Regions from separate parts of the Sporosarcina sp. 6E9 genome, predicted to be linked through region 1. Evidence: riboswitches for the same ligand, from Rfam matches in the RefSeq annotation. Region 1 holds a riboswitch; the other holds the start of a gene.
The links. Region 1 has a riboswitch for preQ1 ahead of J4G36_RS12300 (QueT transporter family protein). Riboswitches for the same ligand answer to the same signal wherever they lie in the genome.
Positions count from the first base shown of each region.

Region 2: another riboswitch for preQ1. It lies ahead of queC (7-cyano-7-deazaguanine synthase QueC); the one in region 1 lies ahead of J4G36_RS12300 (QueT transporter family protein).

Region 1 is NZ_JAGEMN010000002.1:141,751-147,877, forward strand. It holds gene J4G36_RS12285 (hypothetical protein) at 133-1,056, shown strand; gene J4G36_RS12290 (hypothetical protein) at 1,065-1,613, shown strand; gene J4G36_RS12295 (EamA family transporter) at 1,620-2,507, opposite strand; PreQ1 riboswitch class I at 2,710-2,754, shown strand; gene J4G36_RS12300 (QueT transporter family protein) at 2,762-3,262, shown strand; gene J4G36_RS12305 (MerR family transcriptional regulator) at 3,326-3,556, shown strand; gene J4G36_RS12310 (BCCT family transporter) at 3,821-5,314, shown strand; gene J4G36_RS12315 (glycine betaine uptake BCCT transporter) at 5,590-6,127, shown strand, end outside.
Region 2 is NZ_JAGEMN010000001.1:1,990,273-1,996,399, reverse strand. It holds gene J4G36_RS10165 (choline/carnitine O-acyltransferase) at 1-559, shown strand, start outside; gene queE (7-carboxy-7-deazaguanine synthase QueE) at 749-1,456, opposite strand; gene queD (6-carboxytetrahydropterin synthase QueD) at 1,453-1,878, opposite strand; gene queC (7-cyano-7-deazaguanine synthase QueC) at 1,875-2,540, opposite strand; PreQ1 riboswitch class I at 2,548-2,591, opposite strand; gene J4G36_RS10145 (EAL domain-containing protein) at 2,851-5,064, shown strand; gene J4G36_RS10140 (thiamine pyrophosphate-binding protein) at 5,090-6,127, shown strand, end outside.

The DNA.
Region 1 (6,127 bases):
TTAAGATGTGATTTTATCTTTTTGTTCATGAACAATCTACAGATTGGCAGGAAAAATATGTATAGTGAATATGTTTTTTATATAGTATACTGAATTCAATGATTGTTCTTATTCATTGGAGGGGGGAGCCATTTGAAAGGTCGTATCTTTTGGCCTGCATTGTTTATAATAGGCCTTAGTTGGATTTTGAATTCTTATTATGCATATTCCAAACAACTTAATGAGCCGATATTTCTGGATCATTACATTGAACATTCAGTGGATGAGGAAGGTTTAAACTATCTCACGCTTTACTATTTAACAAATATCAATGATGATTCCCATGTCTCTCATGTAACTTTCGAAGGCATCAACGGTTATCCGGCTCAGGATGACAATTTCTATGACCTCGGCTTCTATACAGATGAAGTTACGCCCGATTTACAAACATTTACGCATTATTCATTGCGCGAAATTCAGATTGCATTAGCCTCATACGATTTAGAGGAATTATTAAAAGAGGAAGATGAACTGATCACCCACGAAATGAAAGTGTTCTTTTACGATGGGCGGGAGATCACTGTCCCCATCGGCGAAATTGTGCTTCGTAAACCCTACGAATTTGGAGATGCTCTTGGCCAATGGGGTTCATCTAGTGGAGATAATTGGAATATACTTACGTACAGGGCCTATGAAGCGCTAACCATTGACAGCATAACATTCGATTTTGCAGATGTTTTACAAGACCAGTTCTTTGTGAAATTCGACTCTACAAACACTGCAACCCTTCATGAAGAAACGCATGATATTCTTGCGAACACAAATTGGCGTGACGTTCCTGGTATCGATATTCGGGATTTAAAGTTCCCGCTTGAGTTGCAAGAGGACGAATATATTACACTTTACACGCAGACTTCACCGAACTTTTTTGGTTCCTTGCAATCTTCTTTCCTATTTACTGGATCAACTGAAAACGGAAAACCATTTACATCCAATAGCACATTTAATAGCCAGTTACCTAATTTAAATCAAGAAGATGTTGACAGGCTGATTCATGAAAGAGGTGCTTCAAAATGAAAAGTGCTTTGAATTTAATTTTTTGGGGATACCTCTTTGTACTACTACAATTTAATATTGAGATGATTGACATACTTCCCGATCCTATTGGTTATTGTTTAATCGCATCGGGCTGTTTTGGACTTCGAGAACATTATCCAATCGCACAAAAAGCAGGAATTTTTGCTGTCGGAATGATTTTCGTGTCCATTCCAACTACTTTTGTTAATCTAGACGGGGTAATTTCTTTTGGCTGGGGCATCTATTCAGCTGGATTGCTTTTTTTAAAATTAATTCTTGCTTACGCTGTTTTCTTGATTTTGAAAAGGATAGTGGAAGATTACGAACATACAGCATTAATTAATCGGACGAACACTGTCTTTACTTTTTATATGACATTCAATCTACTTTCATTAGCTTTCTTGTCTTTTTCAATGAATATGCCAAGTCATTCATGGCTTGCAGTTGTTGCGATACTCACATTTATTATGGAAATCATATTTATTGTTTTAATACGGGCAATTCGAAATGCCGAGCCCGTTCATGCGGAACCTATAATAGATGCACCCATAAACTAAGCCATGTCATTCACACGCGACATGGCTTTCTTTTGTTTTTCGTCTACTCATTGTTAAAACCAAAATCCCGCCGAGCAGCATGACAATTCCAATCCATGAGGTTAAAATTAAGCGCTCTCCTACAATAAAAACACTTAGCAAAGCCGCTGTGAGCGGTTCTGCAAGTGAAAGCGTTACGGCAGATGAGGAAGGTATGCGTTTCAGCCCCGTTGAAAATAGAATATAGGCAACGCTCGTCGTTGCGATTCCAAGGTAGATGACCACTGCAATTCCGCTTCCAGTCAGCAGCCCCTCCGTGTCAAATCGTAAAAGAAATGGCAGTAACATAAGTGCACTCATTGAAAAGATGACTGCAACGGCGGGAATAGCTTCCGTTTTTTCAAGGACTTCTTTATTGACAAGTGCATAAAACGCAAATAATAGTCCAGCGCCGAGCGACATTGTCACGCCAATTGGATTGACGGCGATTCCATCATTTTTTATAAAGAGCAAGGCGCATCCAACAATTGCGAGTAACGTCGCAATCATCCATACGCCATTTGGGCGACGTTTCAATACAAGCCATTCTATAAATCCTGAAAAAACGGGTGCGCTTCCAATGATCACAACCGTCCCAATCGCAATTCCAGTTAGTCTTACAGAAGAGAAAAACAAATACTGGAAGACAGCCATCGAAATTGCAGCATATATCGTGGGACGCCACGGCCAGTTTCGAAAATCTATTTTTCGCATGATCAGTAAAATAGCTAATAATGTGAAACCACCCACCGCGAGTCTTGAGGCCCCTACCGCTAGTGGATGAATTGTTTGCGGCATGAACGTTTGAGCTGTTCCCGTTGTCCCCCAAAGCACAGCCCCTAACAAAACTAGACAATATGAAAGACGTTGTGACAAAGCTTCCCCTCCAATCGCTTTACTATTAGAATACCATTCTTTGTACCTATAAACACACCATGTATCAAGAACACACTATCTCCTTTTCATTGTTTGCAGACTAAGGAACATCCTCAAGTCTTCCAATTACCGGGTGCGCTTCATAATAAAACCGCTTCACATTTTCCACGGGATGTGTATAATGGATAAAGTTATGCTATATGAATACGTGGTTCGTAACCATCCCACGGAAAAAAACTAAGGAGAAATGAATAATGAACGTTAGAACTATGGCTACGAGTGGTGTTATTGCCGCTTTGTATGTGGCTGTTACATTTTTGATCGTCCCTTTCGGATTTATGCTCGTTCAATTTCGAGTTTCAGAGATATTTAATCATCTCGTTGTTTTTAATAAAAAGTATATATTCGGGATTGTAATTGGCGTCCTCGTTGCCAACTTTCTTTTCTCACCGATTTTAGTTGATGTCGTTTTTGGCGTGTTTCATTCTTTACTTGCTCTTTCCATTACGATTATTTCAGCGAAATTCATTAAAGGCATTATTAAAAGAATGTTGGTTAACACCGCAGTTTTCACAATTTTAATGATTATCATCGCTTATCAACTTAAAATTTTTGCAGATATACCAGATTACAATGGAATCCCGTTTCTATCCGTGTATCTAATCCTTGCACTTGGTGAATTCATAATTATGGCGATTGGCGTGCCAATTATGTATGCATTGAATAAACGATTAGATTTCAAAAAACTTATTTAATCTTTAATACCCACCATTTCAGTCTGAAATGGTGGGTATTTTACTAAGGAGGCGTGCGAAACGATGTATATTACAATCCCAAAGGCTGCTGAGCAACTTGGTATGCCTGTCGAACAAGTCACTAAATACGTACTGGAAGGACGCATTCGTGCGGTTCATGACGGAGAACAGTTTATGATTAACCAAGACCAGTTCGAACTGTATTTTGATCAACTTGAAATCGCAAAACAGCAATTGACTGAATGGTTGAATGAGCCGCTTCCACCTGACCGAGATATAAAAGACGAGGATTAATAGGTTTAAAGTCTTGAATGTTCTTCGATCTATACCAAGTCTTTTTATTCATTTATGATTTATTTTCAACAAAAATGAAAAGCTAATTTAGTACTCTTCCTCCTCTATCGAAACTCAATTCTGTAGCAATACAAGTGACGATAAAACCATGCATAAAAGCTTTGAAATTCGGAATACTACCCTTAAAACTTGATTTGCCTAAAAAATCGATTCTGTTATAGTAGAAAATCATGTGCAAAAAACCAAATATTAGTAGGGGGAAAAATGAAGAAAATATCAAATGTATTTTTTATAACAATCGCACTGATTATCATAGCTGTTGGCTATGGTGCCATTGCACCGGAAAGTTTTGAGGCCATTACAACAAACATTAAAAACCTTGTTGCGTCAACATTTGGTTGGTATTATATGATGTTGATGTCATTTATGGTTGCCTTAGCAATTTTTCTTCTTTTAAGTCCATATGGAAAAATTCGTTTAGGTAAAGACACGGACCGTCCGCAATTTTCAACAGTTACATGGATTGCCATGCTATTTTCTGCAGGAATGGGAATCGGACTTGTATTTTACGGCGCTGCAGAACCGTTATCGCACTTTGCAATCAATCCAGCGACAGAAGATCCAAATACTGCGGCAGCTTTTAAAGAAAGTTTGCGACAAACTTATTTTCACTGGGGATTTCATGTATGGGCGATGTATGGCATTATTGCCTTATCTTTAGCTTTCTTTCAGTTCAGAAAAGACGAACCGGGCTTAATTTCAGCAACATTGAAGCCGATTTTCGGCAAAAAAATGGAAGGTCCATGGGGTATTCTTGTTGACGTTCTAGCCGTATTCGCGACTGCATTTGGCGTCGCCACTTCACTCGGCTTCGGTGCTGTTCAAATTAACGCAGGCCTCAATCACTTATTCGGAATTGAGATTGGCATTACTTCACAATTCTTCATCGTTGCTGTCGTGACAGTTTTATTCATCGCATCATCATGGACAGGCTTAAGCAAAGGGATTAAGTATTTATCAAACACCAACTTAGTCGTTGCCCTTGTGCTTCTAGGCTTGGTTGTCATTCTGGGACCGACTTTACTTATTTTAAATATGTTTACAGATTCGTTTGGAGGCTACCTTGCACACCTCATTGAGATGAGCTTTCGTACAGCCCCGTTGGATAGCGATAATCGGGCATGGCTTGATGGTTGGACAATTTTCTATTGGGCTTGGTGGATCTCATGGGCGCCGTTTGTCAGCATGTTTATTGCCCGTGTTTCAAAAGGCCGGACAATTCGTGAATTTTTAGTTGGCGTACTCATTGCACCCACTATTTTGGTCACATTTTGGTTCGCCGCATTCGGCGCAACCGCAAATGATATCCAAATGAGTGGCCTTTCCGATTTAACAAAGTTTAGTACGGAACTGACGATTTTTGCGATGTTTGACGCAATGCCTGGATCATTATTCCTTTCGATTACTGCTGTTATCTTAATCGCTTCGTTTTTCATTACGTCGGCAGACTCTGCAACATTCGTGTTGGGTATCCAATCTACGAACGGATCATTGACGCCGCCGAACACTGTGAAGCTCATCTGGGGACTGATTCAGTCAACAATTGCCGTCATATTGCTATCAGTGAACGGGTTAACCGCTTTACAAAACACCATAACGATCGCAGCTTTACCGTTTTCCTTCATCATGTTGCTCATGGTTGTTGCATTAATGAAAGCACTAAAAGCGGAAGCTATATTAATCAAAAAAGGAAAGTAATGTGAAGTCGATTATATTTTAAAAATATAATCATTATTTAATACCCACCATTTCAGTTTATACAATTGAAAAGGTGGGTATTTTGTTTAGAAGGGATTGTTATATGTACGGATCAGCGAAAAAACTTAAGAATTGACCACTTCCACGTGATATAGATATAAATAACGAGGACTAAAATACGCATTAGAATCGTTCGCTAGCGTAGCGGTTGTATTTAATAATGGATATGATATAGTTGAAAATTATATCGAAATCGTAATTCTATAGGAGGGTCTATGAGAAAAATATCAAATGTATTTTATATAACTATGGCACTGATTATTTTAGCAGTTGGCTATGGAGCTTTGGCACCGGACAGCTTTGAAGCCGTTACAACAACCATCAAGGACTTTGTTGCCTCAACATTCGGTTGGTATTACATGGTACTTATGTCATTCATGTTGGCGTTTTGTGTATTTATTATATTAAGTCCGTATGGGAAAATCCGGCTTGGTAAAGATTCCGATCGGCCACAATTTTCGACGGTCACTTGGATTGCAATGCTGTTTTCTGCTGGTATGGGTATAGGTCTTGTCTTTTACGGGGCTGCGGAACCATTATCACACTACGCAATCAGTCCAGCGACAGCGGATCCAAATACAGCGGCAGCGTTTAAAGAAGGATTACGTCAGTCATTTTTCCATTGGGGATTCCACGTTTGGGCTATGTATGCAATTGTTGCCCTATCGCTAGCATTCTTTCAGTTCCGTAAAGGAGAACCAGGTTTAATTTCAGCAACATTGAAGCCGATTTTCGGTAAGAAAATGGAAGGTC
Region 2 (6,127 bases), on a different contig from region 1:
AACGTTCGGTGTGCTAAGAAGTGTGTATGAGCCTGTATCTGTCCGCGTTTTCCATGAAGGTAGGACAGAATGTGCCAGAGCGACTAGTATGGAGAAATGGAACCTAGTGAAGGCGTTGGAAAACGGTGAAAAAGACAACGAGACTTTGTATTCATTAATGAAGAAAGCTGGCGCTGCACATTCGAATCGAATTATCGAGTGTCGTAAAGGTTTCGGTGTTGAGAGGCATATGTTTGGCCTTGAACAAATTTATTATCTACACGGCGAAGACTTAGGGTTAAAGGAATTGCCTGAAATCTTTAATGATGAAGGGTATTTAACAATGCGACATGATTTCATCTCGACAAGCGGAATGGCTTATGACAATGTGAAATATCGGATTTTCGGACCTGTCGTAGAGGGCGGATTTGGATTAGCTTATATTTTATTGGATCAGTCAATATCTATAAACATTTCGTGTCGTATTTCAGAGGAAAAGCAGGCGCAGCAATTAACAAATCATTTAATCGATGCGCTAAGGGAATTACGTCAGATTGGCAATAGCCAGCAAAAATTTTAGGTACCTGTGCAAGACACTAATCAGTAAATTCACTACAATTGCATAAAGTGAAAAGGGGATATCGACTGCGTAACGCTTTGTCGATATCCTCTTGTTTTTTTATCCGACGCCTTGAATAGTCATAATTGCGCCTTGCACAGGTACCGACCAAAAGAAAGCACCGCCGATAAGCACCGTCAAAGTTTCGCCTTAAACGCCGCGTTTATTCCCCCATACGAGTGTATGCAGTTGGGGTAGTACTTTAGCGTCGTTCATGATTGTTGAGTGAACTGTTTTTTCGATTAGCCACTCATAGCGTTCGAGCAAATTCGTAACGAGAACGCTATCATCTGTTGTCAATGTATCATCATTTCCAGTTTGTAAAAAGAATGGAAATGATGGGTAGCGTAGATGTATTTCTTCCGCATATATAAAATCTGCATCATCGAAAATGACAATTTTAAGACTGGCGTTTGAGTTCACCAGACGTTCCATGAAGATGTCCAGTTTATTGAAATCCGTTGTCATCTTGGAACTTGGCGGTTTTGGAGAGAGCGTAATATCGTCTACTTTTAGCAACCAATCTTGCCAAAAAGAAGCTTGTGTTTCAACTGCAACTTTCCATCCTTCGGCATGGCATATATCGATGAACTCGCCAAGGCCTTTGTGAAGTGCGGGATTCCCACCTGAAATTGTGACATGTGAAAAGGACTGTCCGCCTATGTTTTTGAGTTCCTCTACAATTTCAATTGGGCGTTTCAATTCACTTTTACCCGAGCCGTCCCACGTAAAACTTGAATCGCACCAAGCGCATGAATAATCACATCCAGCAGTTCGGACGAACATCGTTTTTTGCCCCATAACCATACCTTCACCTTGAATTGTTGGACCGAATACTTCCATTACAGGAATTTTCATAGAGCGTCCTCATGTTCTGGTCGGTAGACGACATAGCTTGTCGGCGTTTCCCGAACAATGACTTGAAGACAGACTGGCTGATTTATTCTTGTCTGCAGTACTATTTGAATGGACTGCGAAATCTGTTCTGCTAAACGTTCAGTCGTTGGAAAATTCGTTTGGAATTCAGGATGATCATTTAGGACGGAATGATCATACTTTTTATGAATTAAATCTTTAATTATCTTGAAATCAATGAGGAAACCGGATGAGTCCAATTTGTTTCCTCCGATTGTTACATTTATATAGTAAGTATGGCCATGCATCATCTGACATTTCCCAGCATCTTCGTTTGGAATGAAATGCGCAGCTGAAAAATGCATGTCTTTATTTAATTCGAATCGATAGGAATGTTGCACTTGTGGATAAAATTGTTGCATCATTTGGCCGCACCTACTGACTTTTGAGATAAGTAAGTGGCAAGTCCCGCGTTTCGCAACAAGCACGCAGGACATTTTCCGCATCCTGAACTTGGGATCCCGTTGTAGCAAGTAAGCGTTTTTTCTTGCACAAAATCAAACGCATCAAGTTCATCAGCCAATGCCCACACTTCAGATTTATCCAGCCACATGAGCGGTGTATGGATAACGAACCTTCCGTCCATTGCTAAATTCAATGTGACATTAAGAGACTTGATAAAATTGTCCCGGCAATCAGGATAGCCGCTGAAGTCTGTTTCACTAACACCAGTAATGAGATGGCGAGCGCCAATGGCATCCGCATAAACAGCCGCAAATGAGAGAAATAAATGATTCCTCCCGGGTACAAAAGTCGACGGAAGTTCGCCGTCCTTTTCTATCACGTCGATATCATCCCGCGTTAATGCATTTGCAGATAACTGATTAATCAAATTCATATCCAGCACCTTGAATGATACATTGAGTTCTTTTGCAATTAATCGCGCATATTCAATTTCATCCGAATGGCGCTGTCCATAATCGAACGTCACCGTCGCAACTTCACCAAATTTTTTTAATGCCCAAAACAGGCACGTCGTACTATCCTGGCCGCCACTAAAAACAACGACCGCTTTTTCATTCTTCAAAGTAATCATCTCCTTAGTTTTTTAGAGAGGGAGTTCGCGAACCTCTTTTTACAATGCTAATGATAACATATATACAACCCTCAGGGGGAGAGTAATAGGTACCTGTGCAAGACACTAATCAGTATATTCACTACAATTGCATAGCCGTGAATAGTCATAATTGCACCTTGCACAGGTACCTATTCTACGATCCATGCGGGAGCACGGGAACACTACTTTTCTGTTATACTATTCTTCTAGAACGTTAATGACTGCTAAAATTATTTTTCATTATTAACATAGCGTTAGAAGTGCGGGAGGGGTGGCTTATATGATGGAACCTTATTTCATAACTGCATCTAAGAGAATGTGCCAAGAGGCCGGTATGGATCCAAATGAGGTTTCAAGACCGAAGAAATTTTTAAGTGAAGTAGCATTTGAGGATAGACGAAAATCCTATAGTGAAATATTATCTGTTGTGAGTTTTTTCTCGAATAAACTACTAGACTCGCTACAGGGGACGCCAATACTTGTGGTGGTTTCGGATGCAGAGGGTTATCTGTTAGATATTGATGGGGATGCAACGATCAAATCTATGATTGAACAATTTGGCATTAAAAAGGGCAGTCTTTTCACTCAAGAAGATACGGGAACGAATGTGATTAGTCTCGCATTGCAAGAGAAGCAACCAATCAGTATTATTGGCGACCAACATTATCATACTTTTCTTCATGAAATTGCGTGCTATGGAACGGCGTTTTATATTACTGATGAAAATAAAAAGCTTGGCAGCGTATGTATCATGATGCCGATTCAGTTTCAGAATCCGCTCTTCTTAACGATGTTAAGCCAGTCGATTGATTCGATTGAAAGAGAGTTATTACTGAGAAAACAAAATAGGAAATTGGATATTCTTAATCAAATCATGTTGAGCAGAACCCGAAACGGAATTGTAATTACTGATGAGTTTGGCATCACAATCGAGTTTAATGAATTTGCTCAAAAAATCTCGAATACTAGTCGGGAATCAGTCATCGGGAGAAATATTTGCGAATCGCCTTTAACTGGTGACTATTTCAAAGAAGTACTGGAACAAGAAAAAATGTTTAATAATGAAGAACTTAAATTTGAAGATAAGTCCGGGAATCTTGTCGTCTGCCTATTTGATGCACAACCGATTTATGAAGGGGACAAAATGATTGGTGCTTTTGGTCAGTTCAGAGATATTTCCGAAAGGTATTTATTGCAAGAGCAATATAACTACTTAGCCTATCATGATGAATTAACGAAATTGCCTAACCGCCGATATATAAAAAGAGAAATAGACACAATCATCCGGGAACTCCACTCGGGCGTTCATCGGACATTAGCACTTTTATACATAGATTTGGATCGTTTTAAAATCATTAATGATAATTTCAATCATTCATACGGGGATTACTTGCTTACAGAGGTGAGTAAGCGTTTATCAACTTGCCTGGGTGAAAATGATGTTCTTGCCCGAATGGGTGGTGATGAATTCATCTTCTTGCTCAAGGATTTTGAAGATGCTAATTACGTTGAAAACAAAGCAGAAGCGATCATTAATCTGTTTACGCAACCATTTTTAATTCAAAATAAAGAAATTCATACGACAGCTAGTATAGGCGTTGCGATTTATCCAGATTATCCACTTTCCTATGAAAAGCTTATGGTTTATGCTGACAACGCGATGTATCAAGCAAAATTACAAGGTAAAAACCGATACGTCGTTCACAGTTCCGATATATTAAAAGTCATGCAAGACGAATACAGTCTGGAGTTAGATTTGGGAAGAGCGGTTGAGAATAATGAGTTTGTCCTTCATTACCAACCTCAAGTTCATAATCTTACCGGCGAATTGGTTGGATTTGAGGCGCTTATTCGCTGGGAACATCCAGTGCATGGACTTTTACTACCCGGTAAGTTTATCAAACTCGCAGAAGAAAACGGTTCAATCACACAAATTGGCGAATGGGTTATTAATGAAGCATGTGCGCAAAATAAAAAGTGGCAAGAGGCTGGTATGCCGCCACTGAAGATGTCCGTAAATCTATCTACACAACAATTTCTTACGACAAACCTCATTAATTTTATGGAAGAAGTTTTGGAACGTACGCAACTCAATCCGGAGTGTTTCGTTGTGGAAATTACAGAATATATGGCTATGGAATACGATTATTCCATTCGCGTTTTGAAACAGTTAAAGGCACTTGGTATCGGAATCAGTATTGATGATTTTGGGACAGGGTATAGCTCGCTGAATTACTTGAAAGACTTTCCGATTGATACGATTAAGATTGACAAGTCATTCATCGACGAATTAATGAATGATCGGAATGGTGCTTTAATCGTAAAAGCCATCATTACACTGGCCCATAACCTTCAAAAGGAAGTAATTGCAGAGGGCGTTGAAACAATAGAGCAGCTGAACTTCTTAAAAGAACATAAATGTGATATTAGTCAGGGCTTTTATTTCAGTGAAGCACTTCCAGCAGATGAAATAGCGAACAGATACTTAGCATAACAAAGGTCATAGGGGGCAAAATTGTATGAAAACGACAGCATCCGTATTAGTAGAAAACTTTAAACATTGGGGAATTCACCATGTATTTGGGATTCCTGGTAAGGCAGTCTCACCAATATTATTTGAGCTATTGAACCATGAATTAGAATTCGTATTAAGTAAACATGAAGCAGCTGCAGGTTTTGAAGCGACAGGTTATGCGTTGATGAATGGGAAAATCGGTGTCGCCGTGGGTACATCTGGGCCTGGCGGAACAAATCTGATTACAGCAGCTGGCCAAGCAAAAGCTTCCAATGTACCTTTATTAATCATTACAGGCCATCCTTCTAGGAAAGATACAGGAAAACCACTGGGGCAGGATTCCAGCATTTTTGGGACTGATCTAGTCGCCATGTTCAAATCCGTCACCAAATTCAGTGCGGCTGTAGACCGAGGCGATATGTTACAACCGTTCTTACAACATGCACTGGAAATCGCGGTTACTGGTGTAAAAGGACCCGTGCATCTGTCGATTCCTTTTGATGTTTTATTGGAGGAAATTGACCCCTTCCAAATCGATTTTCCGGTGTCTCATGAAATGATTTCTCCGAGAACAACCGAAGTGATTGAAAAGCTGAACGTGGCTAATCGTCCGCTTTTGTTTCTTGGAAAAGGGGTTCATTCCAGCAGGGCTTACGACGAAGTAAGGCATCTCGCTGAGCATTGGAACATTCCTGTCATCACGACGCCGGGCGGAAAAGGGACGTTCCCGTCGAATCATAAGCTTTCTTTAGGTGCATTTGGATTGGGGGGAACCCCCGATGCGACGGCATACTTTGAGGATCCGGTTGACTTATTAATCGTTATTGGAACGAAGTTAAGTGATATGTCGACGGCTGGTTTATCGGTAGATATGCATCCCGACCATGTCATCCACTTTGACTATGATCCAACCTATATTGGAAAAGTGATACAAGTACCAACGATGCCTGTTCTTGGCGATATTAAGTCCAACTTAACAGCGGTTTTAAAGGACATTCCAGAAACAAACAGCGCATCGTTTTTAACGCAACCTGAGAAAAAA